Regions from separate parts of the Streptomyces sp. NPDC006510 genome, predicted to be linked through region 2. Evidence: riboswitches for the same ligand, from Rfam matches in the RefSeq annotation. Region 2 holds a riboswitch; each other region holds the start of a gene.
What was found. A riboswitch is a leader RNA that binds a small molecule or an ion and turns the genes downstream of it on or off. The one in region 2 is predicted to bind cobalamin.
Positions count from the first base shown of each region.

Region 1: another riboswitch for cobalamin. It lies ahead of ABZY11_RS40405 (iron ABC transporter permease); the one in region 2 lies ahead of ABZY11_RS39855 (HoxN/HupN/NixA family nickel/cobalt transporter).
Region 3: another riboswitch for cobalamin. It lies ahead of ABZY11_RS25895 (cobalamin biosynthesis protein); the one in region 2 lies ahead of ABZY11_RS39855 (HoxN/HupN/NixA family nickel/cobalt transporter).

Region 1 is NZ_JBEXPH010000272.1:347-8,486, reverse strand. It holds gene cobM (precorrin-4 C(11)-methyltransferase) at 1-416, opposite strand, end outside; gene cbiE (precorrin-6y C5,15-methyltransferase (decarboxylating) subunit CbiE) at 413-1,675, opposite strand; gene ABZY11_RS40415 (ABC transporter substrate-binding protein) at 1,870-2,892, opposite strand; gene ABZY11_RS40410 (ABC transporter ATP-binding protein) at 2,908-3,693, opposite strand; gene ABZY11_RS40405 (iron ABC transporter permease) at 3,693-4,802, opposite strand; cobalamin riboswitch at 4,904-5,044, opposite strand; gene ABZY11_RS40400 (hypothetical protein) at 5,088-5,567, opposite strand; gene ABZY11_RS40395 (hypothetical protein) at 5,751-5,918, shown strand; gene ABZY11_RS40390 (GntR family transcriptional regulator) at 6,197-6,844, opposite strand; gene cynR (transcriptional regulator CynR) at 6,907-7,815, opposite strand; partial or broken gene ABZY11_RS40380 (carbonic anhydrase) at 8,076-8,140, shown strand, end outside.
Region 2 is NZ_JBEXPH010000260.1:159-8,395, forward strand. It holds partial or broken gene ABZY11_RS39835 (sugar ABC transporter substrate-binding protein) at 1-1,096, opposite strand, end outside; gene ABZY11_RS39840 (hydroxyacid dehydrogenase) at 1,579-2,589, shown strand; gene ABZY11_RS39845 (hypothetical protein) at 2,858-3,229, shown strand; gene ABZY11_RS39850 (hypothetical protein) at 3,371-3,607, opposite strand; gene ABZY11_RS39855 (HoxN/HupN/NixA family nickel/cobalt transporter) at 3,792-4,880, opposite strand; cobalamin riboswitch at 4,908-5,111, opposite strand; gene cobN (cobaltochelatase subunit CobN) at 5,260-8,237, opposite strand, start outside.
Region 3 is NZ_JBEXPH010000095.1:18,272-32,374, reverse strand. It holds gene ABZY11_RS25910 (class II aldolase/adducin family protein) at 126-785, opposite strand; gene ABZY11_RS25905 (inorganic phosphate transporter) at 995-2,266, shown strand; gene ABZY11_RS25900 (hypothetical protein) at 2,301-2,531, shown strand; cobalamin riboswitch at 2,683-2,814, shown strand; gene ABZY11_RS25895 (cobalamin biosynthesis protein) at 2,959-3,972, shown strand; gene ABZY11_RS25890 (cobyric acid synthase) at 3,969-5,486, shown strand; gene ABZY11_RS25885 (putative cobaltochelatase) at 5,545-7,563, shown strand; gene cobO (cob(I)yrinic acid a,c-diamide adenosyltransferase) at 7,563-8,162, shown strand; gene ABZY11_RS25875 (cobyrinate a,c-diamide synthase) at 8,173-9,561, shown strand; gene ABZY11_RS25870 (ZIP family metal transporter) at 9,639-10,361, opposite strand; partial or broken gene cobC (Rv2231c family pyridoxal phosphate-dependent protein CobC) at 10,515-12,174, shown strand; gene ABZY11_RS25860 (SCO1860 family LAETG-anchored protein) at 12,270-13,352, opposite strand; gene ABZY11_RS25855 (amidohydrolase family protein) at 13,679-14,103, opposite strand, start outside.

The DNA.
Region 1 (8,140 bases), on a different contig from region 2:
GCCACCCGGGTGAGGATGACGGTCTGGCCGACGGTCGGTACGGTCAACTCCCGCTTGAGCGCCGCCGCCGCGGCCGCGAACGCGGGTACGCCGGGCACCACTTCGTAGGGCACCCCGGCCTCGTCGAGCCGACGCATCTGCTCATTGACCGCGCTGAACACCGAGGGATCGCCCGAGTGCAGCCGGGCCACGTCGTGGCCGGCCCGGTGCGCGGCGGTCAGCTCGGCGGTGATCTGGTCGATGTCGAGCTGCGCGGTGTCCACCAGGCGGGCGTCCGGGGGGCATTCGGCGAGCAGTTCCCGGGGCACCAGGCTGCCCGCGTACAGACACACCCCGCAGGAGGCGAGCGTGCGGGCGCCGCGCACGGTGATCAGGTCGGCCGCCCCGGGGCCCGCGCCGATGAAATACACGGTCATGTGTTGTCTCCTGGGTCTTGCGCGGGCTCTTGCGCTGAGCGTTCCGCATCGGGACTGATCGAGGGTTTGCGTACGGACCACTGGGTGACCGGCATGGCCTGCCGCCAGCCGGTGAAGCCGCCGACCGGCACGGCATGCGCGACCGCGAGCCGGACCAGGTCACCGCCGTGCCTGTGGTGTGCCTCGGCGAGCAGCGCCTCGGACTCCAGCGTGACCGTATTGGCGACCAGGCGTCCGCCGGCCGGCAGCGCGTCCCAGCAGGTGTCGAGAAGGCCGGGCGCGGTCAGCCCGCCGCCGATGAACACGGCATCAGGTGTGGGCAGTTCGGCCAGGTTTCCGGGGGCCCGGCCGGTGACCACACGCAGGGCAGGTACCCCGAGACGGTCGGCGTTGCGTGCGATGCGTTCGGCCCGCGCCGGATCGCGTTCCACGGTGATCGCCCGGCAGGACGGGTGGCTCCGCATCCATTCGATCGCGATGGACCCCGAGCCTCCGCCGATGTCCCACAGGAGTTCGCCGGGGGCGGGCGCGAGCACACCGAGGGTCGCGGCCCGGATGTGCCGCTTGGTGAGCTGCCCGTCGTGTTCGTACGCCTCGTCGGGCAGGCCCGGGACGGCACCGAGGCGCGGGGTGCCGGGGGCGCGCCGGCATTCGATCGCGATGATGTTCAGCGGGTCGCCCGGTGGGTGCGGCCAGTGGTCCGCGGTGCCCTCCACGCAGGCTTCGTCCGCTCCGCCGAGCTGTTCGAGCACGCGCAGACGACTCGGGCCGAAGCCCTGTTCGCGCAGCAGCCCGGCCACCGCGGCCGGAGTGCCGGCGTCCGCGCTGAGGGCCAGTACCCGTCGGCCGTCGTGCAGTGCGGCGGCCAGCCGGGCGGCGGGGCGGCCGACCAGGGTGACGACCTCGGTGTCCTCCAGCGGCCAGCCGATCCGGGCACAGGCGTAGGACACGGACGACGGGTGGGGCAGGATCCTCAGCGCGTCGGCGCCGAGCACTTCGGTGAGTGCCCGGCCGATGCCGTAGAACATCGGGTCGCCGCTGGCCAGGACGGCGATCCTGCTCCCGGCGTGCGCGGCGAGCAGGCCGGGGACGGCCGGCCGCAACGGCGAGGGCCACGGCACCCGTTGCCCCCGGCAGGCCGGCGGGAGCAGGTCGAGTTGCCGCCCGCCACCGATGAGAACCTGTGCGCCGGCCAGTTCCGCGCGCGCCGCGTCGGGCAGTCCCGCCCACCCGTCGGCGCCGATTCCCACGACGGTCACCGCAGGTGGGACGGGTTGTTCGGGTGGTGCGAGAGTCACGGCCGGTACCTCGGTGTTCAGGGGATGACGCAGCCGAACTCTACTGTCCGGCCATGATCGGGCGACGGCCAGGTGGCCGCCCCGAGCCTGCTCCAGGGTCTTTCTTTTGGATCAGGCCGGACCCCGCGAGCCCGGCCTGATCCGAACGAAAGGCCCTAGGCAGTCGCTTTCCTCAGATATGCGGCAAGTGAGCTGATGGCCGCGGGATTGCGCGGACTTTCCACCAGGTCCGCGTAATCGAGGACAAAGATGCGATCGTTCTTGATGGCCGAGACGTTCGCCAGCGGCGGATAGGACTTCAGGAATTTCTCCTTCTGCGCCGCGCCGGTGTCACCGTAGTCGTTGATCACGATCACCTCGGGGTCACGTTCGACCACGGTCTCCCAGCCCACCGTCACCCAGCTGTCCTTGAGGTCCTTCATGACGTGATCACCACCCGCCTTGGTGATGATGTCGTGCGGTCCGGCGTAGGCACCGGAGGTCAGCGGCTTGTCCCGCCCGTCGTCGTAGAGGAAGACCCGCGGGCGGTCAGCACCCTTCGGCGCCGCGGCCTGCGCTTCGGCCACCTGCTTCCGGAACGTCGCGATGAGGGTGTCCGCACGGTCCTCCACGTCGAATATCTTTCCCAGGTTCCGCAAATCGGTGTAGAGCGCATCGAGTGGCGCCATCACCCCGCGTGCTTTCCCGCGGCCGTTGCGGCACGACTCGCTCAGCAGATATGAGCCGATGCCCACTTTTCGGAGCTCGGCGGGAGTGAACCCGTCGCCCTCGTTGAATCCGTAGTTCCATCCTGCGAAGACCAGATCGGCACGGACGTCGAGGACCAGCTCCTTGTTGATGCTCTTCCTGGAAAGCCACTTGGTCCTTCGGTAGCCGTCCTTCCAGGGAACGGACGTGAGGTCGCCCTTGTCCTCGGGCATCACATAACCCGCCATGTGGACCTCGAGTCCGAGCGCGAACATGATCTCGGTGATGCCGACGTCATTGGTGACCACGCGCTGCGGGGCCTTGTCGTAGGTGTTCTGCCGGCCGCAGTTCTCGATGGTCACCGGATAGTGGTCCCCGGCTGTGCGAGCACCACTCCTCTCTTCCTGGCGAGGGGTGATTTCCGCACCGCAGCCGGTGAGGACCAGGACGGCGGAGAGCACGAGTGCGGCGGGGCGTACGGGGTTGGGCATGGGGGAAGCGACTCCTCAGGAATCGGATCGAGCGGGGCGGAGACGGTCGAAGAGCAGCTGTACGGCGCCGGTCTCCGGATGCGGGACGCGGTGTGCCCGTACGCCGAAGACCTCGGCCAGCAACTCGGGGGTGAGCACGTCGTGCGGAGCGCCGGACGCGACGATCCGCCCGCTGTCGATGACATGGAGCAGGTCGCAGTGGAGTGCGGCGAGATTGAGATCGTGCAGCGCGGTGAGGACGGTCAGCCCGCTGTCGCGTACCAGCGCCAGCACTTCCAGTTGCTGTGCGATGTCCAGATGGTTGGTCGGTTCGTCGAGCACCAGCAGCCGGGGCTGCTGTGCCAGGGCGCGGGCGATCAGCACCCGCTGCTTCTCGCCGCCGGAGAGGGTGAGGAAGCCGCGGTCGGCGAGGTGGCCGGCGCCGACTCCAGCGAGCGCGGTCCGGCACGCCTGCCGGTCCTCGTCGGTGGTCCGGCCCACCGACGACTGGTGCGGCAGCCGGCCCATCGCCACGACCTCGGCAACGGTGAAGTCGAATTCGGTGACCGCCTCCTGGGGCAGTGCGGCCAGCCGACGGGCGCCTTCGCGTGCGCTCATCGCGTACAGGTCCTCGCCGCCGAGCCGCACCGTGCCGGCCGAGGGACGCAGCGCCCGGTAGACGCAGCGCAACAGGGTGGACTTCCCACTGCCGTTGGGCCCGACGAGACCGACGAGCTGCCCCTCCGCCGCTCCCAGCGTGACCTCCTCCACCAGCCGCGCGCCGGCGATCTCGACCGTCAGATCCTCGATGTCGATCCGCATCACGCGCCTCCGAACGTGTAGGAACGACGGCGCATCAGCAGTACGAAGCACGGCACGCCGATGACCGCGGTCAGCACGCCCACCGGCAGTTCGGCGGGCGCGAGCACCACCCGGGAGAGGATGTCCACCCAGATCAGCAGAACAGCGCCCGCCAGTGGTGCGACGGCCAGCAGCCGGCGGTGGTCCGCGCCGACCAGCATCCGTACGGCGTGCGGCACCATCAGGCCGACGAAGCCGATCGCACCGCTCACCGCGACCACCGCCCCCGTGACGGCCGCGGAGACCAGGAACAACTCCTTGCGCAGCCGCCCCGCGTCCACGCCCAGCGCGGCCGCGGTCTCGTCGCCCATGGCGAGGGCGTTCAGCCGGCGCGCCGACCAGGCGAGGTGGGCGAGACCGCCGAGCACGGCCGCCGCGGCGATCGGCACGGAGGACCAGTTGGCTCCGCCGAGGCTGCCGAGCATCCACATCATCGCGGAGCGGGCGGCTTCACCGCGCTCGGCCGCGAAGACCATGAACGTGGTGACGGCCGAGAAGCCGTAGTACATCGCGGTGCCGGTCAGGACGAGCCGCACCGGGGTCAGACCGCGAGCGGTGCGTGCGATCGCGTACACCAGCATCATGGCGAGGAGCGCGGACAGGAACGCCGCCGTGGACAGCGCCCAGATGCCCAGCGCGCCGAAGGCTCCGAAGATGAGCACGGCGTTGGCGCCGACGGCCGCACCCGAGGAGATCCCGAGGACGAACGGGTCGGCGAGGGCATTGCGGACCATGGCCTGTACGGCGACGCCGATGGCCGCGAGTCCGGCCCCGACGACCGCGGCCAGCACAGCCCGCGGAAAGCGCAGTTCCCAGACGATGGTGTACGCCGGGACCTGGTCGGGGGTTATTCGGCCGCCGGTCAGCCCGGCCCACAGACAACGCAGCACTTCGCCCCAGGTGAGCCCCGACGCCCCGATCCCCGCCCCGCAGACGAGCGAGACCAGGAGCACGGCGCACAGGGTGATCAGGAGCAGCGGCAGTGACACACGCCGGGGCGGCGCGGGCCCTGATCCGGCGCGGGACGTGCGCGACGGCACGGCAGGTCTACGGTCGAGGGGTGTGGCCACGGGCGGATCGCTTTCGCCTCGGGCCGTGCACCTACGTGATCAAAGGAGCAGCCCGGACGCGGAGCGCCCTGCGCAGCACCACTCGCAGTCCACGGCGAATTGACAGGAGCCTTCACCACCGCGGGTAATCGGGCTTACGGGGCCACATGCCAGGCTCCGCCTACCGTTGCGGGTCAGCGCCGGATTTCGACCGGACTTCCCCCGCGGGGCACTCGCAGCTTAGCGTGAATGCCCTGATTCATCGTCAGAGGGTGATTCCGGTACGCCCCGGACCGCGCACGGCCGCTACTCGCGAGCCGCACCCGCTCTGCGCGCCGTGCGATGCGCCCGGTCCAGCACCAGCATCAGCAGGCCCGCGAACCCGGCGAGACCGGCCCCCGCGATCTGCTGCGGGCCGCTGACCCCTGCCTCGGACACCGAACCGACGTAGCCGATGCCCATCATGCCGATCAGGGCCCCGGACGGGACACCGCCGAGCAGGCGGCGCAACGCCACGCCGGTGGCCACCGTGATCCCGATGACGGCCAGGAACACGGTCGCCGTCACTCCGAACGCCCCCGACCCCATGTGGGCGGAGCCCACGAGCGAGACCACGCTCACCACGCATGCGGCCGGCCACAGGAGGGCCGTGACGGCGAGTGCCCATGCCCCTCGGCAGAAGGCGGCCCGCACGGTCGGATCGACGACCGCGGCAGCGTCCTGGAACTCGGCCCGGTTGCGGGTGCGGTACTCCGCCACGACGCGCGGGACGCAGAAGGCTGCCACGACACCGGCTGCCACTCCGACCCCGACCAGTAACCAACCGTTGGATCCACCCGCCCCGTCGGGCGGTGACACCGCCGCCCGGCAGAAGCCCTCGGTCACCGGAGCCGGCCCCCTGTCCCCCCACCGACGCGCCCCGGCCGGCGAACACGGCCACGTCACCTGTGACTGCACACGGAGCCGAGGTTGACGAAGACGAATACCGCGGCAAGGGCGCTGAGGAGAGCTCCGTGGCCGCTGGGGGGCTTGCAGGCGGTCGTGGACAAGGACCTCGCCTCGGCGGCTCCGGCCGCGGAACTCAAGGCGGACATGCTCGCGATGCCCACGGACGGCGACTTCGTCAGTGAGAACTGAGGGACGCCCGAACAGCGGGGACATTCTCACGGCATCACCGGAGGCGATCCCCCGACCGGCCTTTGCCGAAGGCGCGATGAAGCCGAAGGCCGACGCCGCCGTGCGGGTCGCCAGGGCCGGCGGGCGGGCGCTCGTCGGCCCGCTCGAACGGCTCGATGACCTTCTCGACCGGAACATCGGCACGGAGATCCGCCCGGATGTCCCGGACGGAATCGTCTACGTCCGAGCTCTCGGGGCGGCCCGTTGCCGTGCCCGCCGCCCCGGCCGGGCCGTTGCGTTCAGTCCTGGCGCTTGCGCCGCGCGGCAGCCGCGTGGCGGCCTGTCACCAGGTGTTTGCCGGCCAGCTTTTCGACGCCCACGACATCGCGCTCCGCGATCGCCCGGTACAGGCCCTCGTGCTCGTGTGCGACGCCTTCGAGGTCGTCGTGCTGCCCCAGCAGCCAGCGCATCCTGCTGCGGAGGGTGGTCTGGAGCTCGTTCAGGAGTTCGTTGTCGGCCAGCGCGGTCACCGTCTCGTGGAAGTCCGCGGCAGCCCGGCGGGCCCGTACGGCGTCCCCCTTGTCCGCCGCCTTCCGTTCGGCGTCGAGATCCGAGCGGAGCTTCTCGAGTCCCGCGCGGGTACGCCGTTGGGCGGCGAGCCGGAAGGTCAGCGTCTCAAGGGCCGCGCGGACCTCATCGAGGTCCTCGATGTCCGCAGGCGTGAACTCCCGCACAACGGCCCATGTCCGCGGCCTCGGCGTCACCAGCCCCTCGGTGACCAGTGCCTTCAGGGCCTCTCGGACGGGCAGCCTGCTCACCCCGAGCTCCGCGGCGAGCTCGCGCTCGACGAGCTTGCTGCCCGGCTCACGCACACCGTCGATGATCTCGTCACGCAGCAGGCGTGTGACCCGCTCCGACTCGGGCTCGAAGTCCTCAGACCCTGTCATGTCCTCAATTCTCTCATCACTCGGCGTCAGCATTCGGTATGCCGTCCGCGGTACGGGGGTGCTCAGACCGGTGCGTAGCCGCGTGCGCGGACCAGGTTGCGGGCGAGCCCGGTGAAGGCGCGTGCGGCGGCGCTCTCGTAGGCGCTCTCCCGGTGCAACAGGGTGGCGACACGGGCGGGCAGCGGAGGGTCGATGGGGATGGGCGTGAGGTGCGGGTGGTCGTCCGTGACCGCGTCGGGCAGCACGGCGGCCAGCAATCCGGTGCGCCGGACGATTTCCGTGAGGGCCTGGATCGTGTTGGCCTCCACCGCGATCGGCGGGCTGACGCGATGCTGGGCGAAGTAGCTGTCGATGTGAGTTCGGGTGGCGAAGTCGCTGCTGAGCAGCGCGAGTTGCTGATCGGCCAGGTCACGCACCGGCAGCGGCCGGTCGCCTCGGTCCCGGGCGTGGTGCGTGGCGACGACGAGGCTGAGGGTCTCGGTGAACAACGCGGTGGCGGTGATGCCTGGCGGATGGGATCCCGCGAAGGCGATCCCGAGGTCGAGATCGTCGGCCAGAAGGCTCGTTTCGATGCGGTCCTGCGTCATTTCCCGCAGCTCCAGCGTGATGCCGGGATGGTGCGTGTGCAGCGCCTCCACCAGCGGGCCGATGAGATACGCGGTGAAGGTCGGCGTCACCGCCAGGCGCAGATGCCCCCGGGAGAGGTCGGCGACATCGAGGACGGCACGGTCGGCGGCGGCCAGCTCCCGCAGCGCCCGCTTCGCGTAGTGCACATAGGCCTCGCCCGCGTCGGTGGGGCGGACCCCACGGCCACTGCGGTCGAGCAGCTGGACGCCGACAACTCGCTCCAACTGCTTGATCTGCTGCGACAACGTCGGTTGCGAGATGCGCAGCTCTTCGGCCGCGCGCGTGAAGTTGCCGTGCTCGGCCACCGCGATCAGATAGCGGAGGTGACGCAGTTCCGGACCCATACCCGAAGTATAGAGAAGCCCAATCGATATTCCCGCAAGGAGACCTTGCCGCCTATGACGCCCTGGTCGGCGGCCCCACCCACGGCACCTCGGACTCGCCGGCGCCTCGCGCTCACCGGCCCTCGCATTCACTGAGCCCCCGAACCATTGATGTGATCTATATAAATTATGGATAGCAAGACTTGGACGCTATAGGACGACGTCATGCATGGTGGATCTCGTCAGCCCGTCGGGCCGACCTTCATCGAAGGGAGTGACCGATGCACGACCTCACGGACGGCCTCGCGCGTTTCCACCGCGACGTCTTTCCCGCAAAGGCGGGGTT
Region 2 (8,237 bases):
CCGTCTTGTTGACGGGCAGCTGTACGGTGAAGCCGGTGTCGCCCTCCATCCCGGTCTTCTGGCCCTCGGCGGCGAGGGCGAAGTCGGCGAAGGCGTCCTGCCCCGCCATGTTCTCGGAGCCCGCCATCAGGTAGATGGACCCGCCCTCGGCGAGCACGGTGGCGTCCTTCGGCCCCTTGGGCATCGGCACGACCTCGTACTTGTCCTTGCCGAGGGTCTCGTCGAAGCGGGGCAGCAGATACGGGCCGACGACGAACATGCCGGTCCGGCCCGCCTCGAACGTCTCGTTCGTGGGCGGGGTCTCCATGGTCACGGCGCCCGGCTGGATGACCTTGCTCCGGCAACCGAGGTCGCGGAACCACTGCACGGCCTGAACCGATTCCTTCGTGGTCATCGCGGGCTTGTACTTGCCGTCCCCGGCCTCGGCGATGAAGTCTCCGCCCGCGGCCCAGAGGAAGTTGGAGAAGTACCAGGAGGCGTATCCGCGCTTGGTGGACAGCGGAGCGGCGAGGCCGTACGTGTTCTTCTTGCCGTCGCCGTCGGGGTCCTTGGTGGTGAAGGCTTCGGCCATCGCGGCGAAGTCGTCCCAGCTCCGCGGGACTTCGAGCTTCAGCTTCTCCCGCCAGTCCTTGCGGATGAGCAGCGCGGACGCCTGCGCCGAGTACGGCAGGCCGAACTGCTTGCCGTCCACGCTCTTGCCGGAGTCCAGCCCCTGGCCGACGGCCTGCTTGCCGTTCTTGATCTTTTCGAGGTCGATCTCCCGGAGCAGGCCCTGGCTGTGCATGGCGCCGAGCTGTGTCACATCGTTCATGACGATGTCGGGCAGGTTCTTCTGCGCGGCCCGTTGCTGGAGCTTGGTCTCGAAGTCGTCGAAGATCGCCGTGACCTTGACCTTGTAGCCGGTGGACTTCTCGAAGGCGGCAGCGAGCTTGAGCGCTCCCTGCTCTCCCGGTCCGCCCGGTGTCGTCCGGGTCCACAGTTCGAGCGGTGCCTTCGAGTTCTGCTTGGCATCCACTCCCGCAGGCCCTGATGTACAGCTGGTGAGGACCAGTGCGGAAGCGAGAACACCCGCACCGATCCACCGCGATCTCTGCATGACAACTCCTGTTTCGCCGCATCACAGCTGGCCTGGAAAGCGCTTGCTGGGACGCTAACGGCGTCCGAATCCTTGGTCAATAGTCCGATGAATACAAAAATCTCGCGATGGCTCGCGAGAGCCTTGCCGGACACACCACCGCACCCCTCCCCCACCGGCCGACACCTCCACGAGTCAATTGATCACCTCGTGAAAACACCTGACGGAACGGCAGTTCAGTGGACTTGAGCGCAGGTCGGCCGACCGTACGCCGATCGCACCCGAACGCGACAGCCGACCGGACAGCGAATCCCGGATGACCGATCTTCATCCGAGACCTGTTCAATCATCCGATGTATCGTGCTGCCAGTGCGCCGACCAAGGCACCGAACAAGCCACGCCAATCTTCAACATCAGGTCAGACATTTCCCCACGCGCCCGACCAGGGCTCACGAGTCGATTCACTGACGGCCTGTCAGCGAACAGCTGAGGAGCGCAACGCCATGAACGAGCCGGCACGCCGACCGACAGCCCTGTTGGTCATGGAGGAAGAACGCAGGGCCGACGTCTATCCCCCGGAGGTTCTAGCCGAAATCGAAAGTCTCGTACACCTGCAGGGTTCACCCCTCACACGGCAGCAGCTCGACGAGGATCCCGACGTGCTGCGACAGGTCGATGTCCTGTTCACGGGCTGGGGCGCGCCCGTACTCGATGCCGCCTTCCTCTCGCATGCCCCCCGGTTGCGGGCAGTCCTCGTCGCCGCGGGCTCCGTGCGGCACCTGACCACACCCGCCTTCTGGGCGCGCGGCATTCCGATTGTCTCCGCGGCCGCGGCCAACGCCGTCCCGGTCGCGGAGTTCACTCTCGCTCAGGTCCTCCTCGGACTCAAGCAGGTACATCGCATCACCCGGGAGGTGGCAAGCAGTCGCCGCTTCCCCCACAACCCCCAGGTGCCGGGCGCCTACCGGTCACGCGTGGGCCTGCTGGGGCTCGGTCACATCGGCCGTCTCGTCGCGGCCCACCTCGGCCGCTTCGACATCGAGATCCTCGCCACGGATCCCATCGCCTCCCCGGAGACCGCCCGGCGGGCGGGCGTCCGGCTGGTCGGCATCGAGGAAGTGTTCGCCACCTGCCAGGTCGTCAGTCTCCACGCGCCCCTTCTGCCCGAGACCCGTGGCACGATCGGAACACGGCTGCTGAACTCCCTGGGGCCCGGCGCGACGCTGATCAACACCGCGCGCGGCGCGCTCATCGACGAGACCGCCGCGGCGGAGGTCCTGCGCGCCAGACCCGACCTCACCGCCGTACTCGATGTCACGCACCCGGAGCCTCCCGCCCATGACTCGCCACTCTTCACCCTTCCCAACGTTGTCCTGACACCCCACCTCGGCGGTGCCCTCGGGGCCGAACGTCATCGTCTCGGAGAGCTTGTGCTCGACGAACTCCGACGCTTTATACATGACCAACCTCTCCAGTACGCGATCGACCCCGCCCGCGCCGCATCGCTGGCCTGAGGCCGCGGCAGCAGTCCGAGCGGTCGGGGCCCGACACGGCGGTGCCCCGACCGCGGCGTCAGCGAAACGTCAGCGAAACGTGAGTGGAACGTCAGTGCGGGACGGGAGAGTTCGGGGCCCGCCGGGCCCTCGCCTCCGACTCGTGACGACGTACCCGGATTCGCGCGCCGCTGTTCGTGTGTTGTGTTCGCGCGTCCCCGCGGGCCGACCGTCGACTACATCGCCGAAGGAGTCAGCCATCGACCTGCGGAGAATCAAGGCAGTTGTCGTGGCGGCCACTGCCGTGGCGGGAATCGCCGTGGCGGCCGCACCGGCACAGGCGAGCGTCTGCCAGGTGCGCGGCGGCTCCATCATCTGCGAGTACGGCGTCAGCTTCTACACGTTCGCCAACGGCACCCGGCAGGAATTCGCGATCGGTACCGATCGGGCGGTCTGGACGCGCTGGAACGACACCGCGGGGAACTGGACCGTGTGGACGTCCATGGGCGTAGTGGCGACGAGCGGGGTCACCGTGGAACCGCTCCCGCACGACACCTTCTCCATCGTCGTCACCGGCACCGACGGCGGACGGTGGGAACGTCTGCGCTACAGCTTCCCCGAGGGCACCTGGTCGGACCGCTGGGAGCCGTACCGGGGCTGAGCAGTGGCCGCGGGCCATCGGCAGCACCCCGCCGAGCGGCGGCCGGCGGAGCGGGCGACGGGCCTGAACCCACTGCTCGGCCCGTCGGCGAACCGCCCGTGCGGCCGGACCGCCCGGCCGCACGATCGCCCGGTACGAATCTCAGTGCGGTCTCCAATGGAATTTTCCGCCACCCACCCACCGCACCACGCCCGGGTCGTCGAGGTCGTGGACCCTGATTCCCGCGGCCGAGGCGACGGCGAGCACATCCAGCATCGACGTTGCCGCGCTGACCACCTCCCCGTCGATCTCCACAAGGCGGAAGGGCGGGTCGCCGGGCTGCACTCCCAGCACGGTGATCCGGGGCGACTGGATGTAAGGACTGCCACTTTCGGTCATGCGTAGATCGCTTCCACGCCACGGGCGACACTATGCCCGGCGGCAGGACGGGTGACGCCTCTTCGCGGAGCAGTACGTCTGCCTGGGCCAATGGCGTGAGGCCCGGCGGATTCACGCCGTTCGGCGGAACCGGAACGCGTATCGGGCGCCTCGTCCGGTCCCGCCGATGCCGAGCGGCCCGGCGTCAGGCGCTGTCGGCGGCGCGGGCCGTCCAGCGTTGCTCGACGTCGGCGAGTCTCCAGTAGGCCAGTGCCACCGCCCACACCACCACGAAGAGCCCGACGATGATGTAGCCGACATTGCCCAGGTCCAGGCCCGAGATCCAGCCGGTGACCGAGTCCCGCAGATCGAGCTTGTCGTGCAGTACGGTGACCAGCTCGATCGTGCCGATGAGGAAGGCGACGGCGATCGACAGCCCCGTGATGGCAAGGTTGTAGAAGACCTTGCGCACCGGGTTGGAGAAGGCCCACTGGTAGGCGAAGTTCATGAACGTCCCGTCGAGCGTGTCGAAAAGGCTCATCCCGGCGGCGAACAGCAGCGGCAGGCAGAGAATCGCGTACCAGGGCAGACCGGCGGCGGCGCCGCTGCCCGCCATGACCATCAAGGTGACCTCGGTGGCGGTGTCGAAGCCGAGGCCGAAGAGGAAGCCGAGCGGGTACATCTGGCCGGGCCTGGTGATGGAGCGGGTGAACCGGCCCAGGATCCGGTTCATGAACCCTCGCGAGTCCAGATGCCGCTCCAGCTCGGACTCGTCGAAGCGGCCGGCCCGCATCGCCCGGAAGACCCGCAGGATGCCGACGAGCGCGACCAGGTTCAATGCGGCGATCAGGTAGAGGAAGGACCCGGATACGGTCGTGCCGACCACACCGAGCACCTGGTGCGTGCCCGAGTCCTCGTTGATCAGCACTCCGGCGAGCTGTGCGCCGCCGGCAACCAGCGCGGCCATGGTGACGACCACACTGGAGTGGCCCAGCGCGAACCAGAATCCGACCGACACGGGCCGCTTGCCGTCGGCCATCAGCTTGCGGGTCGTGTTGTCGATGGCGGCGATGTGATCCGCGTCGAAGGCATGCCGCATGCCGAGCGTGTAGGCGGTGATCCCGAGCCCGATGCCGAACGCCTTGGAGCCGACCTCGTAGTGCCGCGGGACGACGAGCAGGAACAGCACGCCGAATGCCAGCACATGCAGGGCGGCGATCACCGCGAGCAGCCCCACTGTTCGGACGGTGTCCTCGCGTCGCCACTTGAACACGGCGGAATCGGGCAGGGTCATGCGGTCACGCTCCAGCACCTCGTGGATTACTTCGTGAGATGCCGTGGCCGGTCTCCTGGCTTACGGGTTCGCTCGCGCTCGTATCCGTCCCTGCCTTCCCGGCCGCGCTCTGCGGCCAGTGGCGTCAAGGGGGCGGATACTCCCCGATCACAGTGGCGAGGGCCGCTCCGGTCTGAGACTTCCTGAAGTCTGTCACCGGTCTTCCCGAACACCACGACCCGCACACTCTAAGCTCCGGCGCGCGCCGCCTACAAGCCCGCCAAGCGCACTCCGGCGGCTCCCGCTCCCGCACTCGACTCGGGTCGACGAGTCCCGGCCGGCATTCCGGCCGGGGCTCGTCACATGTCGCTGTCCGGTGGTTCGGTGCCGGGCTCGGAGGTCAGTCCTCGCCCTCCAGGTTGCCCTCCGTCTCCAGGTACGCCTGGCGCAGGGCGTCGAGGACCGCCGGGTCGGGCTTGGCCCACATGCCGCGGGACTCCGCCTCCAGGAGCCGTTCCGCGATGCCGTGCAGGGCCCAGGGGTTGGCCTGCTGGAGGAACTCGCGATTGGTCGGGTCCAGGACGTACGTCTCGGTGAGCTTGTCGTACATCCAGTCGGCGACCACGCCCGTCGTCGCGTCGTAACCGAAGAGGTAGTCGACGGTGGCGGCCAGTTCGAAGGCGCCCTTGTAGCCGTGCCGGCGCATCGCCTCGATCCACTTGGGGTTCACCACCCGGGCGCGGAAGACCCGCGAGGTCTCCTCCACCAAGGTGCGGGTGCGGACCGTCTCGGGGCGGGTGGAGTCGCCGATGTACGCCTCCGGGGCGGTGCCGCGCAGGGCGCGAACGGTGGCCACCATGCCGCCGTGGTACTGGAAGTAGTCGTCCGAGTCGGCGATGTCGTGTTCGCGGGTGTCGGTGTTCTTGGCCGCGACCGCGATGCGCTTGTACGCCGTCTCCATCTCCTCGCGGGCCGGGCGGCCGTCGAGTTCGCGTCCGTAGGCGTAGCCGCCCCACACCGTGTAGACCTCGGCGAGGTCCGCGTCGGTGCGCCAGTCGCGGGAGTCGATGAGCTGGAGCAGACCGGCGCCGTACGTACCGGGGCGGGAGCCGAAGATGCGGGTGGTGGCGCGGCGTTCGTCGCCGTGGGCGGCCAGGTCGGCCTGGGTGTGGGCGCGTACGTGGTTCTGCTCGGCCGGCTCGTCCAGGGCGGCGACGAGGCGGACCGCGTCGTCGAGCAGGCCGATGGTGTGCGGGAAGGCGTCGCGGAAGAAACCGCTGATGCGCAGGGTGACGTCGATGCGCGGGCGGCCGAGTTCGGCCGGCGGGATCGCTTCCAGGCCGGTGACACGGCGCGAGGCGTCGTCCCAGACCGGGCGGACGCCGAGCAGGGCGAAGGCTTCTGCGACGTCGTCACCGGCGGTGCGCATCGCGCTGGTACCCCACAGGGAGAGGCCGACCGAGGTGGGCCAGTCGCCGTTGTCGGTGCGGTAGCGCTCCAGGAGCGAGTCGGCCAGGGCCTGGCCGGTCTCCCAGGCGAGGCGCGAGGGTACGGCCTTGGGGTCGACGGAGTAGAAGTTGCGGCCGGTCGGCAGGACGTTGACCAGCCCGCGGAGCGGGGATCCCGAGGGTCCGGCGGGGACGAATCCGCCGTCCAGCGCGTGCAGGGTGTGGGCGAGTTCATCGGTCGTGGCGGCCAGCCGGGGTACCACCTCACGGGCGGCGAAGTGGAGGATGTCGGCGACCGCCCGCGGGTGCCCGGCCGCCACCTCGGTGACCGCGTCCTGGGACCAGTCCGCGTCCTCCATCGCCTGGACCAGGGTGCGAGCCCGCTCCTCGGCCTCGTCCGCGGTGACGCGGGTCGCGGCGGACTCGTCGAGACCCAGGGCCTCGCGCAGGCCCGGCAGGGAGGCGGTGCCGCCCCAGATCTGCCGGGCACGCAGGATCGCGAGGACGAGGTTGACCCGGTCGGCACCGGCCGGGGCGCCGCCCAGGACATGGAGGCCGTCACGGATCTGGGCGTCCTTGATCTCACAGAGCCAGCCGTCGAGATGCATGATGAACTCGTCGAAGCCCTCGTCCTCGGGGCGGTCTTCCAGCCCCAGGTCGTGGTCGAGCTTGGCGGCCTGGATCAGGGTCCAGATCTGGGCGCGGATCGCCGGGAGCTTCGCGGGGTCCATCGCCGCGATCTGGGCGTGCTCGTCCAGGAGTTGTTCGAGCCGGGCGATGTCCCCGTAGCTGTCGGCGCGTGCCATCGGCGGTACGAGGTGGTCCACGAGGGTGGCGTGGACTCGCCGCTTGGCCTGCGTTCCCTCGCCCGGGTCGTTGACCAGGAACGGGTAGATCAGCGGGAGGTCGCCGAGGGCCGCGTCGGGGCCGCAGGCGGCGGAGAGGCCGGCGTTCTTGCCGGGCAGCCATTCCAGGTTGCCGTGCTTGCCGAGGTGGATCATGGCGTCGGCGCCGAAGCCGTTGTCGTCGGCCGGGGCGGCGATCCAGCGGTAGGCGGCCAGGTAGTGATGCGAGGGCGGCAGATCGGGGTCGTGGTAGATCGCGATCGGGTTCTCGCCGAAGCCGCGCGGCGGCTGGATGAGGATGAGCAGATTGCCGTGGCGCAGGGCGGCGAGCACGATGTCGCCGTCCGGGTTGCTCGACCGGTCCACGAACATCTCGCCCGGGGCGGGGCCCCAGTGCTGCTCGACCGCTTCACGGAGCTCGGCCGGGAGGGTCGCGTACCAGCGCCGGTAGTCGGCGGCCGGAATCCGGACCGGGTTGCGGGCCAACTGCTCCTCGGTGAGCCACTCCTGGTCGTGGCCGCCCGCCTCGATCAGCGCCCGGATCAGTTCGTCGCCGTCGCCCGACACGAGGCCGGGGACCTCCTCCGTACCGAAGTCGTATCCCTGGTCCCGGAGTCGGCGCAGCAGGGCGACGGCGCTGGCCGGGGTGTCGAGGCCAACAGCGTTGCCGATCCGGGAGTGCTTGGTCGGGTAGGCGGACAGGACGAGCGCGATCCGCTTCTCGGCGGCCGGGATGTGGCGCAGCCGGGCGTGGCGCACGGCGATCCCGGCCACGCGGGCGGCGCGCTCGGTGTCGGCGACGTACGCGGGCAGGCCGTCCTCGTCGATCTCCTTGAACGAGAACGGCACGGTGATCAGGCGGCCGTCGAACTCGGGGACCGCGATCTGGCTGGCGGCGTCGAGCGGGGAGACACCCTCGTCGTTGCCTTCCCAGTCGGTGCGTGAGCCGGTGAGGCAGAGGGCCTGGAGGATGGGTACGTCGAGGCCGCTGAGGACGCCCGCGTCCCAGGACTCGTCGTCGCCGCCCGCCGACGCCTCGGCCGGCCGGGTGCCGCCCGCGGCGAGGACGGTGGTCACGATCGCGT
Region 3 (14,103 bases), on a different contig from region 2:
GCCGCACCGACGCCGAGGATCGTGGTGACGGCTGCTGCCGTAACTGTTGCCGGGCGCACCGCTTCAGTGTCGTGGCGGGCACGGGACCCTGCCAGCGGACTCGGACGTCCGGTGGGCCGGCCGGGTCAGCCCGGCTGTCCGTACCCCTTGAGCGCCTCCTGCACATCGCGCAGTTGTTCCGGGGAGAGCAGGTTCGGGGTGCGTCCGGGGACGGAGCTCGCGGCGAGCCAGAGCCGGCAGAGCCATTCCAGCTGGGCGGTCCGGTCGTACGCCTGGTCCAGGGTGGCTCCGTAGGTGACGGTTCCGTGGTTCTGGAGCAGACAGCCCGTACGGTAGCGCAGGGCGGCCAGCATGTTCTCGGCCAGTTCCTCGGTGCCGTAGCGCGCGTAGGCCGCGACGCGGACGGGGCCGCCCAGCATGGCGGCGGCGTAGTGGACCGACGGGACCTCGGGGACGAGCGTGGAGACGGCCGTGGCGTGCACCGCGTGGGTGTGCACGACGGCGGCGGCGTCGGTGTTCCGGTAGACGGCGAGGTGGAGCGGCAGTTCGCTGGTCGGGGCCAGTTCGCCGAGTACGCGGTTGCCCTCCGGATCGACGCCGACGGCGTCCTCGGGGCCCAGCCGGTCGTACGGCACTCCGCTCGGGGTGACCAGGATGGTGTCGCCGATCCGTGCCGACACGTTTCCCGAGGTTCCGACGACGAGGCCCTCGGCCGCCGTCCTGCGGGCGGTGGCGACGACTCCGTCCCAGGCCCGTCCGATCGCGTCCCGCTGCTGATCGCTCATACGCCGATCCTGTCAGCCCCGGCGGCGAACAGGTATGCGATCGGCCGGACCGGACCCCGCCGGGAACCGGCCGCGCTCCCCGTCGCGGGAACAAACGGAATGACCCTGCTCCGCTTGGGAACACCCCAGCGCCCTGTCCAGTTCATCTTCCGTTCACCCAGGTTGCCTACGGTCCACGTGCCAATGACGTCGAACGATTGCCTGGGTAAATGGAACACATCACGCTGCTACTCGCGATTGTGATCGTGACAGCTCTAGTGTTCGATTTCACGAACGGTTTCCATGACACCGCGAACGCGATGGCGACCACCATCTCGACCGGTGCACTCAGACCGAAGACAGCGGTGGCCATGTCCGCCGTTCTCAATCTCGTCGGCGCGTTCCTGTCGGTGGAGGTCGCCAAGACGATCTCCGGCGGGATCATCAACGAGGACGGGTTGCGGACAGAAGTCATCTTCGCGGCACTCGTCGGCGCCATTCTGTGGAATCTGCTGACCTGGCTGGTCGGACTGCCGTCCAGCTCATCGCACGCACTGTTCGGCGGCCTGATCGGCGCGGCCGTGATGTCGGCGGGCTGGTCCTCCGTCAACGGCGGCACCGTCGTCACCAAGGTGCTGCTCCCCGCGGTCGCCGCCCCGATCGTCGCCGGACTGGCCGCGCTGCTGGCCACCCGGCTGACGTACCGGATCGGTGGGAAGGTCCGCAACGACGCCCAGGAGAAGGCCACCGCCAAGGGTTACCGCGCCGGCCAGATCGCCTCGGCCGGACTGGTCTCCCTCGCCCACGGCACCAACGACGCGCAGAAGACCATGGGCATCATCACCCTGGCCCTGGTCACCGGCGGTGTCCTGCACCCGGGCGCCAACCCGCCGGTCTGGGTCATCGTCTGCGCCGGTGCGGCCATCGCGCTCGGCACCTACCTGGGCGGCTGGCGCATCATCCGCACCATGGGCAGCGGCCTCACCGACCTCAAGCCGCCGCAGGGCTTCGCCGCCCAGACCAGTGCCGCCACGGTCATCCTGGCCTCCTCGCACCTCGGTTTCTCCCTCTCCACCACCCAGTCCTGCTCCGGCGCCGTGATGGGCGCGGGCCTCGGCCGCCAGGGCGGTGTGGTCCGCTGGTCCACCGCCACCCGGATGTTCGTCGCCTGGGGTCTGACCCTGCCGGCCGCGGGTCTGGTCGGCGCGGGCGCGGAGCTCCTCACCAAGCAGGGCACCTGGGGTGTCGTCGTCGTCGCGGCGCTGCTGGTCGTGGGCTCCGGTGCGATCTGGCTGGTGTCCCGCCGCAAGCCCGTCGGCCACGGCGATGTCGCGCCGGCGGACGGCGACGCCGAGCCCGCGGGCGTCGTCACCACGGCCATCGCCGCCGTCAGCCCGCCGCCCACCACGGCCGCGGCCCAGGCACCGGCGCAGAACCTCATGACCACCATTCCGGCCCCGGCCGGAACCACCCAGGACCCGGCGCGACCCGCCACCGTCTGAGCCGGCCGACAGGTCAGCCGTCTAAGGATTCAGCATGAACATCGACTGGGCAGCCCTCGGCTCCGTATTCGGCGTCTCCCTCGTTGTCACCGTCGCGCTGGTGGGCCTCTTCACCCTGGGCATCGTCGGCCTCTCCAAGCAGCCGGAACCGGCGGCGCAGGGCGGCTCCGGCGGCTCGCTGCTGCTGGCCCGCGCCGGCGCGTACGTCTGCTTCGCGCTGTGCGCGGCGGCCGTCGCGTACGGGATCTATCTGATCGTCGCCTGAGCCACACCCGCGCACGCTCCCCCGTCGGGCCGGACACCACAGGTGTCCGGCCCGATGTGGGTATCAGCACACTGCGCCGCCGCAGGTCAACAGCAGGTTGACGGGCGTTCGCAGAGCGTGGTGGACTGCCGGAGCCAATTACGGCGACAGCAGAGGAAGCCGGTGCGAATCCGGCGCGGTCCCGCCACTGTCACCGGGGAGCGGTCCCCCACACCGGAAGTCACGGCACGCGCGAGCGGGCTGGAAGGCCGGGGGAACCGCGGATCCGGGAGCCAGGAGACTCTCGTCGCCGGTCACGTCGAACCAGGGCGCGGACCCTGAGTGAGGACATATCGCCATGCCCGGCAGCCGTGCGTCCGCTGTTTCGGCGCTCTCGACGAGAGCCGCCTGTACGAAGGTCCTCCGAGGCGCGACGGCCGGCTGAGCCGTGCGAGCCGACCGCATCTTCGCGTACGGCGCCACGGCCGGTCTGATCGGCGATCTGCTGCTCGGTGACCCCCGCAGGGGGCACCCGGTCGCCGCCTTCGGGCGGGCCGCGGCGGGCGTCGAGCGCCGGCTGTGGCGCGACCACCGCGGGTGGGGCGCGCTGCACACCCTGGTCTGCGCCGGAGGCGCCGCGGGTGGTGCCGTGCTGATCACCCGTGCCGTGCGCCGCAGCCCCACCGCCTCCGTGGCACTGACCGCGGCCGCCACCTGGTCCGTCGTCGGCGGTACGTCCCTGGGGCGTGAGGCGCGGGCCATCGGCGGCGCCCTGGCGGCCGGTGACATCGATCTGGCCCGTGCGCGGCTGCCGCATCTGTGCGGGCGCGACCCGCAGTCCCTGGACGGACCGCAGATCGCCCGCGCCGTGGTGGAGTCCGTGGCGGAGAACACCTCGGACGCCGTGGTCGGCGCCCTGGTGTGGGGCGCGCTGGCCGGAGTCCCGGGGCTGGCCGGCTTCCGGGCCGCCAACACCCTCGACGCCATGGTCGGTCACAGATCGCCCCGTCACCGGCGCTACGGCTGGGCCTCGGCCCGGCTCGACGACCTCGCGGGCTGGCCCGGCGCCCGGCTCACGGCCCTGCTCGCCGTGGCCGCCGGGGGACGGCCGCGAGGAGCGGTCCGCGCCTGGCGGGCCGATGCCGCCAAGCACCCGAGCCCCAACGCGGGCCCGGTGGAGGCCTCGTTCGCGGGTGCGCTCGGCGTACGGCTCGGCGGGACCCTCGCGTACGGCGGCCGGGTCGAGCACCGCCCGGTGCTCAACGGGGAGACCGGCCGGGCGGTGGAGGTCGAGGACATCGAGCGCGCGGTGCGGCTGTCGCGCCGGGTGAGTGCGCTGGCCCTCGGCGTGTGCGTGGCGGGACGGCTCGGCGCGGCCCTCGCCGCACGCCGGATCGCGGAGCGCCGCATCGCCGGAACGAACGTGGCGGGACCTCGCATCGCAGGACGGAGAAGCACATGAGCGGCGGGCTGCTGGTCGCCGGAACCACTTCCGACGCGGGCAAGAGCGTCATCACGGCAGGCATCTGCCGCTGGCTCGTGCGCCGGGGCGTGAAGGTGGCGCCCTTCAAGGCGCAGAACATGTCGCTCAATTCGTTCGTCACCCGCGAGGGCGCCGAGATCGGGCGCGCCCAGGCCATGCAGGCCCAGGCGGCCCGCGTCGAGCCGACCGCGCTGATGAACCCGGTCCTGCTCAAGCCCGGCAGCGACCGCTCCAGCCAGGTCGTCCTGATGGGGAAGCCGGTCGGCGAGATGAGCGCACGCGGCTACCACGGGGGCCGGCAGGAGGCGCTTCTCTCCACGGTCGTGGACTGCCTGGAGCAGCTCCGGGGCACGTACGACGCGGTGATCTGCGAGGGGGCGGGCAGCCCGGCCGAGATCAATCTGCGGCGCACGGACATCGTGAACATGGGCATCGCACGGGCGGCGCGCTTCCCGGTGGTGGTCGTCGGCGACATCGACCGCGGTGGCGTCTTCGCCTCGTTCTTCGGTACCACGGCGCTGCTCGGCGCGGAGGACCAGTCGCTGATCGCCGGCTACCTCGTCAACAAGTTCCGCGGCGACGTGTCGCTGCTGGAGCCGGGCCTGGAGATGCTGCGGGACATCACCGGTCGGCCGACGTACGGGGTGCTGCCCTTCGCCCACGGCCTCGGCATCGACGAGGAGGACGGCCTGCGGGTCTCGTTGCGCGGAGCCGTGCGCGAGTCGGTTGTCGCGCCACCGCACGGCGAGGACGTGCTGCGCGTCGCGGTGTGCGCGGTGCCCCTGATGTCGAACTTCACCGATGTGGACGCGCTGGCCGCCGAACCCGGCGTCGTCGTCAGATTCGTGGACCGCGCCGAGGAGCTGTCCGACGCCGATCTCGTCGTCGTGCCGGGCACCCGCGGCACCGTGAAGGCGCTGGCCTGGCTGCGCGAGCGCGGCCTCGCCGACGCGCTGGTGCGGCGCGCGGCCGAGGGCCGGCCGGTGCTCGGCATCTGCGGCGGCTTCCAGATCCTCGGCGAACACATCGAGGACGAGGTCGAGTCCCGGGCCGGTCACGTCGACGGCCTGGGTCTGCTGCCGGTACGCATCCGCTTCGACCGCGAGAAGACCCTGGCCCGGCCCGTCGGCGAGTCGCTCGGCGCGCCGGTCGAGGGGTACGAGATCCACCACGGCGTGGCGGACGTACGCGGCGGCGAGGCGTTCCTGGACGGCTGCCGGGTCGACGCCGTGTGGGGCACCCACTGGCACGGTTCGCTGGAGAGCGACGAGTTCCGCCGCCGCTTCCTGACCGAGGTCGCGCGGGCCGCCGGCCGGCGTTTCGTCCCCGCTCCCGACACCGGTTTCGCGGCGCTGCGCGAGGAGCAGCTCGACCGCCTCGGCGATCTCGTCGAGGAACACGCGGACACCGACGCGTTGCTGCGGCTCATCGAGTCGGGCGCCCCGTCGGGGCTTCCCTTCATCGCCCCCGGAGCGCCCGGAGGACGCCGATGAACGGTGTGTCCCGAGGCCGCTTTTTTCATGCCCATTCATCCGCAGGAGGGATCGCCCCGTGAGCACGCATTTCCCGTTCACCGCCGTCGTCGGGCAGCAGGACCTGCAACTGGCCCTGCTTCTCAACTCCGTTGCGCCGAACATCGGTGGCGTGCTCGTACGGGGCGAGAAGGGCACCGCGAAGAGCACCGCCGTACGCGCGCTCTCGGCACTGCTGCCGGAGGTGGACGTCGTCTCCGGCTGCCGTTTCTCCTGCGATCCCGTGTCGCCGGACCCGGCGTGTCCCGACGGCCCCCATGAGATCGGGACCGGCGTGTCGCGGGACGCCCGGATGGTGGAACTGCCGGTCGGCGCGTCCGAGGACCGGCTCGTCGGGGCGCTCGACATCGAACGGGCGCTGGCGGAGGGCGTGAAGGCGTTCGAGCCGGGCCTGCTGGCCGACGCACATCGCGGGATTCTCTACGTCGACGAGGTCAACCTGCTCCACGACCATCTCGTGGACCTGTTGCTGGACGCGGCCGCCATGGGTGCCTCGTACGTCGAGCGCGAAGGTGTCTCCGTACGGCACGCGGCGCGTTTCCTGCTCGTCGGGACGATGAACCCCGAAGAGGGCGAGCTGCGGCCGCAGTTGCTCGACCGCTTCGGGCTGACCGTCGAGGTCGCCGCGTCCCGGGAGACCGATCAGCGGGTCGAGGTCGTACGGCGGCGGCTCGCCTTCGACGACGACCCCGCGGCCTTCGCCGCCAAGTGGGCCGACGACGAGGACGCGTTGCGGGCGAGGATCGTCGCCGCGCGTGCGCTGCTGCCCGAAGTGCGGCTCGGGGACGCGGCGTTGCGGCAGATCGCGGCCACCTGTGCAGCCTTCGAGGTCGACGGGATGCGCGCGGACATCGTGATGGCGCGGACGGCCACCGCACTGGCCGCCTGGGCGGGACGTACGGATGTGCTCGCCGAGGACGTGCGGCAGGCGGCCCTGCTCGCGCTCCCCCACCGGCGCCGGCGCAATCCGTTCGACGCGCCGGGCCTCGACGAGGACAAGCTCGACGACACGCTGGAGCAGAACAGCGGCGAGGACGACGACCCGGACCCGGACGGCCCCGGTGGCGGCGGCCGGCCCCCGCGGGGCGACGGCCCCGACACGCCGCCGCAGCCCGAGGGCGAGGCCGGCGACACGCCCGCGCCGTCCGTGCCCGGCCAGGGACAGGAACAGGGCCGGGGGCAGTCCGCCGGGAACGGTGAGCAGCAGCCAGTACGGGCTGCCGAGCCGTTCCGCACGAAGATGCTGAGCGTTCCCGGTCTGGGCGAGGGCGCGGCGGGGCGGCGGTCCCGGGCGCGTACCGAGCACGGGCGTACGACCGGCTCGCGGCGTCCGCAGGGTGCCCTGACCAAGCTGCACCTGGCGGCGACCGTGCAGGCCGCCGCCCCGCATCAGCGGGCGCGGGGGCGGTCCGGGCGCGGGCTGGTGGTCCGGCGGGACGATCTGCGGCAGGCGACGAGGGAGGGGCGCGAGGGGAATCTCGTGCTCTTCGTGGTGGACGCCTCCGGGTCGATGGCCGCCCGGCAGCGGATGGCCGCCGTGAAGGGTGCGGTCCTCTCGCTGCTGCTGGACGCGTACCAGCGGCGGGACAAGGTCGGGCTGATCACCTTCCGGGGCAAGGACGCCGAGGTGGCGCTGCCGCCGACCTCGTCGGTGGACGCGGCGGCGGCGCGGCTTGAGCAGCTGCCGACCGGCGGCCGCACCCCCGTCGCGGCCGGGCTGCTGAAGGCCCATGAGGTGCTGCGGGTGGAGCGGTTGCGTGATCCGTCACGGCGGCCGCTGCTGGTCGTGGTGACCGACGGGCGGGCGACCGGGGGGCCCGAGCCGGTGGCGCTGGCGTCCCGGGCGGCGCGGCTGCACGAGGCGGAGGGCATCGCCTCCGTCGTCGTGGACTGCGAGTCGGGACCGGTACGGCTCGGCCTCGCGGGAAGCCTCGCGCACGATCTCGGGGGCAGTGCCGTCACGCTCGACGAGCTGCGGGCCGACTCGATCGCCGGGCTCGTCAAGGACGTTCAGGAAACCAACAGGAGGGCTGCGTAATGCCGCAGGGACAGCCGACCACCGTGCCCGACGACGGGCTCACCACCCGTCAGCGCCGTAATCGTCCGCTGCTGATGGTGCACACCGGCATCGGCAAGGGGAAGTCGACCGCGGCCTTCGGGCTCGCGCTGCGGGCCTGGAATCAGGGGTGGCCCATCGGCGTCTTCCAGTTCGTCAAGTCGGCGAAGTGGAAGGTCGGCGAGGAGAACGCGCTGAAGGTCCTCGGCGCGAGCGGCGAGGGCGGCTCCGTCGTCTGGAACAAGATGGGCGAGGGCTGGTCGTGGGTGCAGCGCGACGACCAGCTGAACAACGAGGAGGCGGCGCGCGAGGGCTGGGAGCAGGTCAAGCGCGACCTGGCCGCCGAGACGTACCGGCTGTACGTCCTCGACGAGTTCGCGTACCCGATGCACTGGGGCTGGGTCGACACCGACGAGGTGATCGACGTGCTGCGCAACCGTCCCGGTGCGCAGCATGTGGTCATCACCGGGCGCAACGCACCGCAGAAGCTGCTGGACGCCGCCGACCTGGTGACCGAGATGTCGAAGGTCAAGCACCCGATGGACGCCGGTCAGAAGGGTCAACGGGGCATCGAATGGTGAGGGCCCGGCAGTGAACGTTCCTCGTCTGGTGATCGCCGCGCCTTCGTCGGGCAGCGGCAAGACCACCGTCGCCACGGGGCTGATGGCCGCCTTCGCGGGGCGGGGCCTCGCCGTGTCCCCGCACAAGGTCGGGCCCGACTACATCGACCCCGGCTATCACACGCTGGCCACGGGCCGGCCGGGGCGCAACCTCGACGCGTACATGTGCGGCCCCGACCGGGTCGCCCCGCTGTTCGCGCACGGGGCGCGGGGGTGCGACCTGGCGGTGGTCGAGGGCGTGATGGGGCTGTACGACGGCGCGTCGGGGCAGGGCGAACTGGCGTCGACCGCCCAGGTCGCGAAGGTGCTGCGGGCGCCCGTGGTGCTGGTGGTCGACGCGTCGTCGCAGTCGCGTTCGGTGGCCGCGCTGGTGCACGGTTTCGCCTCATGGGATCCGCAGGTGCGGCTCGGCGGGGTGATTCTGAACAAGGTCGGCTCCCAGCGGCACGAGGCGCTGCTGCGGGACGCGCTGGACGAGTCCGGTCTGCCGGTGCTGGGGGTGTTGCGGCGGGCCGAGCAGGTGGCCGTGCCGTCGCGGCATCTGGGGCTGGTGCCGGTGGCCGAGCGGCGGGGCGACGCGGTGGGCGCGGTCGAGGCGATGCGGGAGCAGGTGGTGGCGGGGTGCGACCTGGAGGCGCTGATGGCGTTGGCCAGGACCGCGCCCGCGTTGCCGGGTGAGGTGTGGGACGCGGCGGAGGCGATCGACGGCTGCGGCGGGCCCGTTCCGCTGCCCGTCTCTGTTGGTGACCGGAGCCCGGTCGCTCCGGTCGTCGCGGTGGCTTCCGGCGCCGCGTTCACCTTCTCCTACGCCGAACACACCGAACTGCTCGCCGCCGCCGGGGCCGAGGTCGTGCCGTTCGATCCGCTGCGGGACGAGGCGTTGCCGCAGGGCACGCGGGGGCTGGTGATCGGCGGGGGCTTCCCGGAGGTGTACGCCTCCGAGCTGTCCGCCAACGCGGCGCTGCGCAAGGCGGTTGCCACGTTGGCGGAGTCCGGGGCTCCGGTGTCCGCCGAGTGTGCGGGGCTGCTGTATCTGGCTCGTTCGCTCGACGGTCTTCCGATGTGCGGCGTCCTCGATGCCGGGGCGCGGATGTCGCAGCGGCTGACGCTCGGCTACCGGGAGGCCGTGGCGGTCTCCGACAGCGTGCTGGCGGCGCCCGGCACCCGGGTGCGCGGGCACGAGTTCCACCGGACCGTGCTGGAGCCGGGTGCCGGGGCCGATCCGGCGTGGGGCATGCACCAGCCGGAGCGGCGGGTCGAGGGCTTCGTGCAGGGCGGTGTGCACGCGAGCTATCTGCATACGCACTGGGCCTCGGCGCCCGGCATGGCCCGCCGGTTCGTCGAGCGGTGCGCGGGATGAACCGCGTCCTCGGCGCGAGCGGGCCGGCCGGTTCCGGTGTCGGGCCCGGTGGCCCGGCTCCGGAACCGGCCCGGTGCTCAGTCCGCGATGCCCACCACGAACCAGATGAAGCCCACCCCGGCCACGGTGCACAGCAACGTGGAGCGGGCCGGGTGTGCGTGGTGTGCCTCGGGGAGGATCTCGGCTGCGGCGAGGTAGAGCAGTGCGCCGCTGAAGAAACCGAGATAGCAGCCGAGAAGTTCCTCCGGAAGGGTGAACAGAAGTGTCGTCGCGGCGCCCACCAGCGGCGCCAGGGCGTCCGCGAACAGCATGATCATGGCCTTGCGGCGGGCGTTCCCGTACAGGCTGGTGATCGTGTAGGTGTTGAAGCCGTCGGCGAAGTCGTGCGTGATGACGGCGAGGGCGACGGCGGCTCCCATGCCGGCGCCCACCTGGAAGGCCGCGCCCAGTGCGATGCCGTCCATCAGGCTGTGGCCGACCATCGCCGCCGCTGCCGTGAGCCCGACCTGCGGCACCCGCTCCTCGCCCGCGCCGCGTGCCGCCCGGCGTACGGCGAGCAGCCGCTCCACGAGGTGGGCGAGAAGAAAGCCGCCCACGAACAGCAGCAGGGCGGCCGGGACACCGAAGACGGGTTCGCCCGCGGCATCGATCGCCTCCGGCAGCAGGTCCAGGCCGACCACTCCGAGCATCAGTCCGCCGGCGAAGCCGAGCACCAGGTGGCGGCGGTCGGTGACGCGCTGGGCGACCCAGCCGCCTGCCAGGGTCATCAGGAACGCGCCGAGCGCGACGAACACCGCCATGCGCTCTTGCTAGCCGATTGACCCCGGTGCGCGCATCTCAGCGCGCCCCGTCACCCGCCCCGCGTTCCGCCCCCGTTGTTCCCCGCCCCGCCCCTCCTCCCCCCGCCTCCGAAAGGACTTCGCTCCATGTCCGAAGCCGTCGACGCGGCCGCGTCGCTCGCCGTCGGGGTCGGCGCGTCCAGGGGCGCACCGGCCGAGGAGATCCTCGCGCTGGTCCGGGACACCCTGCGCGAGGCCGGGCTCTCGCCGCTGAGCATCGCGGAGTTGGTGACCGTGGACGCCAAGGCGGACGAGCCCGGCATCGTCGCCGCCGCCGCGGCGCTCGGTGTACCGCTGCGGACGTACCCGGCCGGGAAGCTGGCCCGTATCGAGGTGCCCGGTCCGTCCGGCGCACCGCTCGCCGCGGTCGGAACGCCGTCGGTCGCGGAGGCCGCCGCGCTCGCCGAGGGGGGTGAGCTCCTCGTGCCCAAGCGGAAGTCGGCCCCGCGCGGGCGGGCGCCGATGGCGACCTGTGCGGTGGTGCGCCGCGGGCCGCGCGGGCGGGCGGCCGTCGTGCCCGCGGCACCGGATGTACCGCCCGGTCCCGACCGTTGCGTGGAGCCGGGTGCCGGGCGCATAGTCGTTCTGCCGTACTTAGCGGGCGGGTCGGGACGGCCGCGGCAGCCGGCCTCCCGTCCCGACGACGACGGCCATCACCACCACCACCCCCACGGCGGTCATGCACACTCCGACTGAAAGTCCCGACGCGACAGGCGCGGGCACGCACGATCTGCGGCATCACGGTGACGCGGAAGTACGGGGACGGGACCGGGATCTGACCGATCTCGCCGTCAACGTACGGGCCGGTACTCCCCCGGCCTGGCTGAGGGAGCGGATAGCCGCGTCGCTGGGCTCCCTGGCCGCCTACCCGGACGGCCGTCCGGCGCGGGCGGCGGTCGCGGCCCGGCACGGGCTGCCGGTGGAGCGGGTGCTGCTGACGGCGGGTGCGGCGGAGGCGTTCGTGCTGCTCGCGCGGGCGCTGCCGGCCTGCCGCCCGGTCGTGGTCCATCCGCAGTTCACCGAGCCCGAGGCGGCGCTGCGCGCGGCCGGGCACGAGGTGCGACGGGTGCTGCTGCGGGCCGGGGACGGGTTCCGGCTGGACCCGTCGGCGGTGCCCGAGGACGCGGATCTGGTGGTGGTCGGCAATCCGACCAACCCCACGTCGGTGCTGCATCCGGCGGCGACGCTGGAGCAACTGGCGCGTCCCGGCCGGACGCTGGTGGTCGACGAGGCGTTCATGGACGCGGTGCCGGGCGAGCGCGGAACACTGTGCGGGCGTACGGACGTCCCGGGGCTCGTCGTGCTGCGGAGCCTCACCAAGACCTGGGGGCTCGCGGGGCTGCGGATCGGTTATGTGCTGGCCGATCCGGGGACCGTCCGCGCGCTGGAGGAGGCCCAGCCGCTGTGGCCGGTGTCGGCCCCGGCGCTGACGGCTGCCGAGGCGTGCATGGAACCGCGGGCCCTGGCCGAGGCGGCTGCCGCCGCGGAGCGGATCGCGGTGGACCGGGCCCATCTGGTGGCGGGTCTCCTGGAGTTCACCGAGGTACGGGTGGCCGGGCCGGCCGAGGCGCCGTTCGTCCTGGTGCGGCTGGACCGGGCCGCCGAGGTGCGGGAGCGGTTGCGGCTGCTGGGGTTCGCGGCGCGGCGAGGAGATACGTTTCCCGGGCTCGGTCCCGAGTGGCTGCGGCTGGCCGTACGCGACCGTGCCACGACCAACCGTTTCCTGCAGGCGTTCGACCAGGCACTGCAGACGCTGGGCGCGGCCGTGCGCTGACGGGCCGCCGTTCCCCGCGTTGCGTCGTGCCTGCGGGGAGCGGCGTTCCGTCGCACGAACGTCGCTCCCCGGACCCTCTCGGGCCTCGGAAGGGGTCAGCCCTGGGCGCGGCGCCTGGCCACGACCACCGCCCCGGCGCCCACCGCCAGCAGTACGGCCGCGCCGCCCGCGATGTACGGAGTGGCGGAGCTGCCGCCCGTCTCCGCGAGGTTCGAGTCGACGGCCGGTTCGTGGCCGGTGCCCGTCTGCGGCTTCACACCGCCGTCGCTGTTGCCACCGCTGCCGCTGCCGCCGCTGTTGCCGCCGCTCGTGGAACCGGCCGTGCTTCCCCCGTTGCCGGAGCTGCCGCCGTCACTGGAACCGCCGTCGCTCGAACCGCCGCTGTTCGAGCCCCCGTTGCTCGAACCACCGTTGCTCGAACCGCCGCTGCTCGAACCGCCGCTGTCACCGCCGCCCGGTCCGGTGGCCTTCGGCGTCTCGCAGGTCGCCTCGACGAGGGTGACCTCACCCTGCACATCGGCGACATTCAGCTTGAGCGGGTTGACGGAGACCTTCAGCCGCAACGCGGTCGCCGCGGCGGTGCGCGAGGTGGTGTGCGTCTTCGAGAGGTCGAGGGTCACCTCGCCGACACCCGGAACCGTGATCTGCGTGGTGCCGCCCGCGGTGAGGTTGATGCGCTTGCCGAGAATCGACACGTGCCCCAGTACGTTCGACTCGGCGACCGGCCTCTTGCCGACCTCGCAGACCGCCTTGGACGTGACCTTCTCCACCTCGATCAGCGAGAGCAGCGGCAGTCCGGGCACATGGACCCGGGCCTTGACCACATTGCTGTAGCCCTCGGCCCGGTGCTTGTCGACGGTCGCGTTCGCGGTGGCCACATCGGCGGCGAGCACGTTGACCGGCCGGCCGCCCTCCACGCCGTCGAGCCGCACGCTGAGCGCGGTCTCCTTGGCGTCGGCGGGTGCCTGCACCTCGTTGAGCGTGGCCCTGAGCGGCACGTCGACCGTCTTGTTCAGGAGCGAGACGTCGAGTGCGGCACGGAGCACGACCGCACTCGCCTTCCCGTCGCCGGTGGTCGTGGTGGTCGCGGTGGAGGCCTGCGCCGGGGCGGCGACCAGCAGGGCGACGGGAGCGGCGGCGACCGCCAGGGCGGCCAGGCGGAAGGTGTTGCTGTTCAAAGTGGTGGAACCCCCACAAGAGACATGGAGCCACCGGTGCTGTCCAATGGGGGACATCGAGAGCTCCGGTGGCCTCGACCCCGAAAGCTTTACGCACGGAGGGTGAACTTGCGGACACCTGACGTGAGTTCACCCCAAAGGGGGGTTTCCGCGCCTGTATTCGAATATCTCGGTACGTGCGTTCCTCCGGGTCACCCGATCCGCTGAGCGCGAGCGGTGCCGGAGCCAGGCTGCGCCGGGGTGCGCGCAAAGGTGTTTCAACGACAGGGCAGGGTTTCGGTAACTGCCCGTCAGCACGGCGCATCCCGGTCGCAGGGCCGCCGGACTCAGCCGATCACCCGTCCGTTCAGCACCACCCGTCGCGGCGCCGCGAGTACCCGTACGTCCGCCCGGGGGTCCTCGTCGTACACCACCAGGTCCGCCGGGGCGCCCTCCTCCAGCACCGGCCGTCCCAGCCACTGCCGTGCGCCCCAGGTCGTCGCGGACAGCGCGTCCAGGGCCGGGATGCCCGCCTTCACCAGCTCGGCGACCTCGTCCGCCACCAGTCCGTGGGCGAGCACACCGCCCGCGTCGGTGCCGACGAAGACCGGGACCCCGGCGTCGTACGCCGCGCGCACCGTGTCGTAGCGCCGCTCGTGCAGCCGCCGCATATGGGCCGACCAGCGGGGGAACTTGGCCTCGCCGCCCGCCGCGAGCGAGGGGAACGTGGCGATGTTGACCAAAGTGGGAACGATCGCCACGCCGCGCTCGG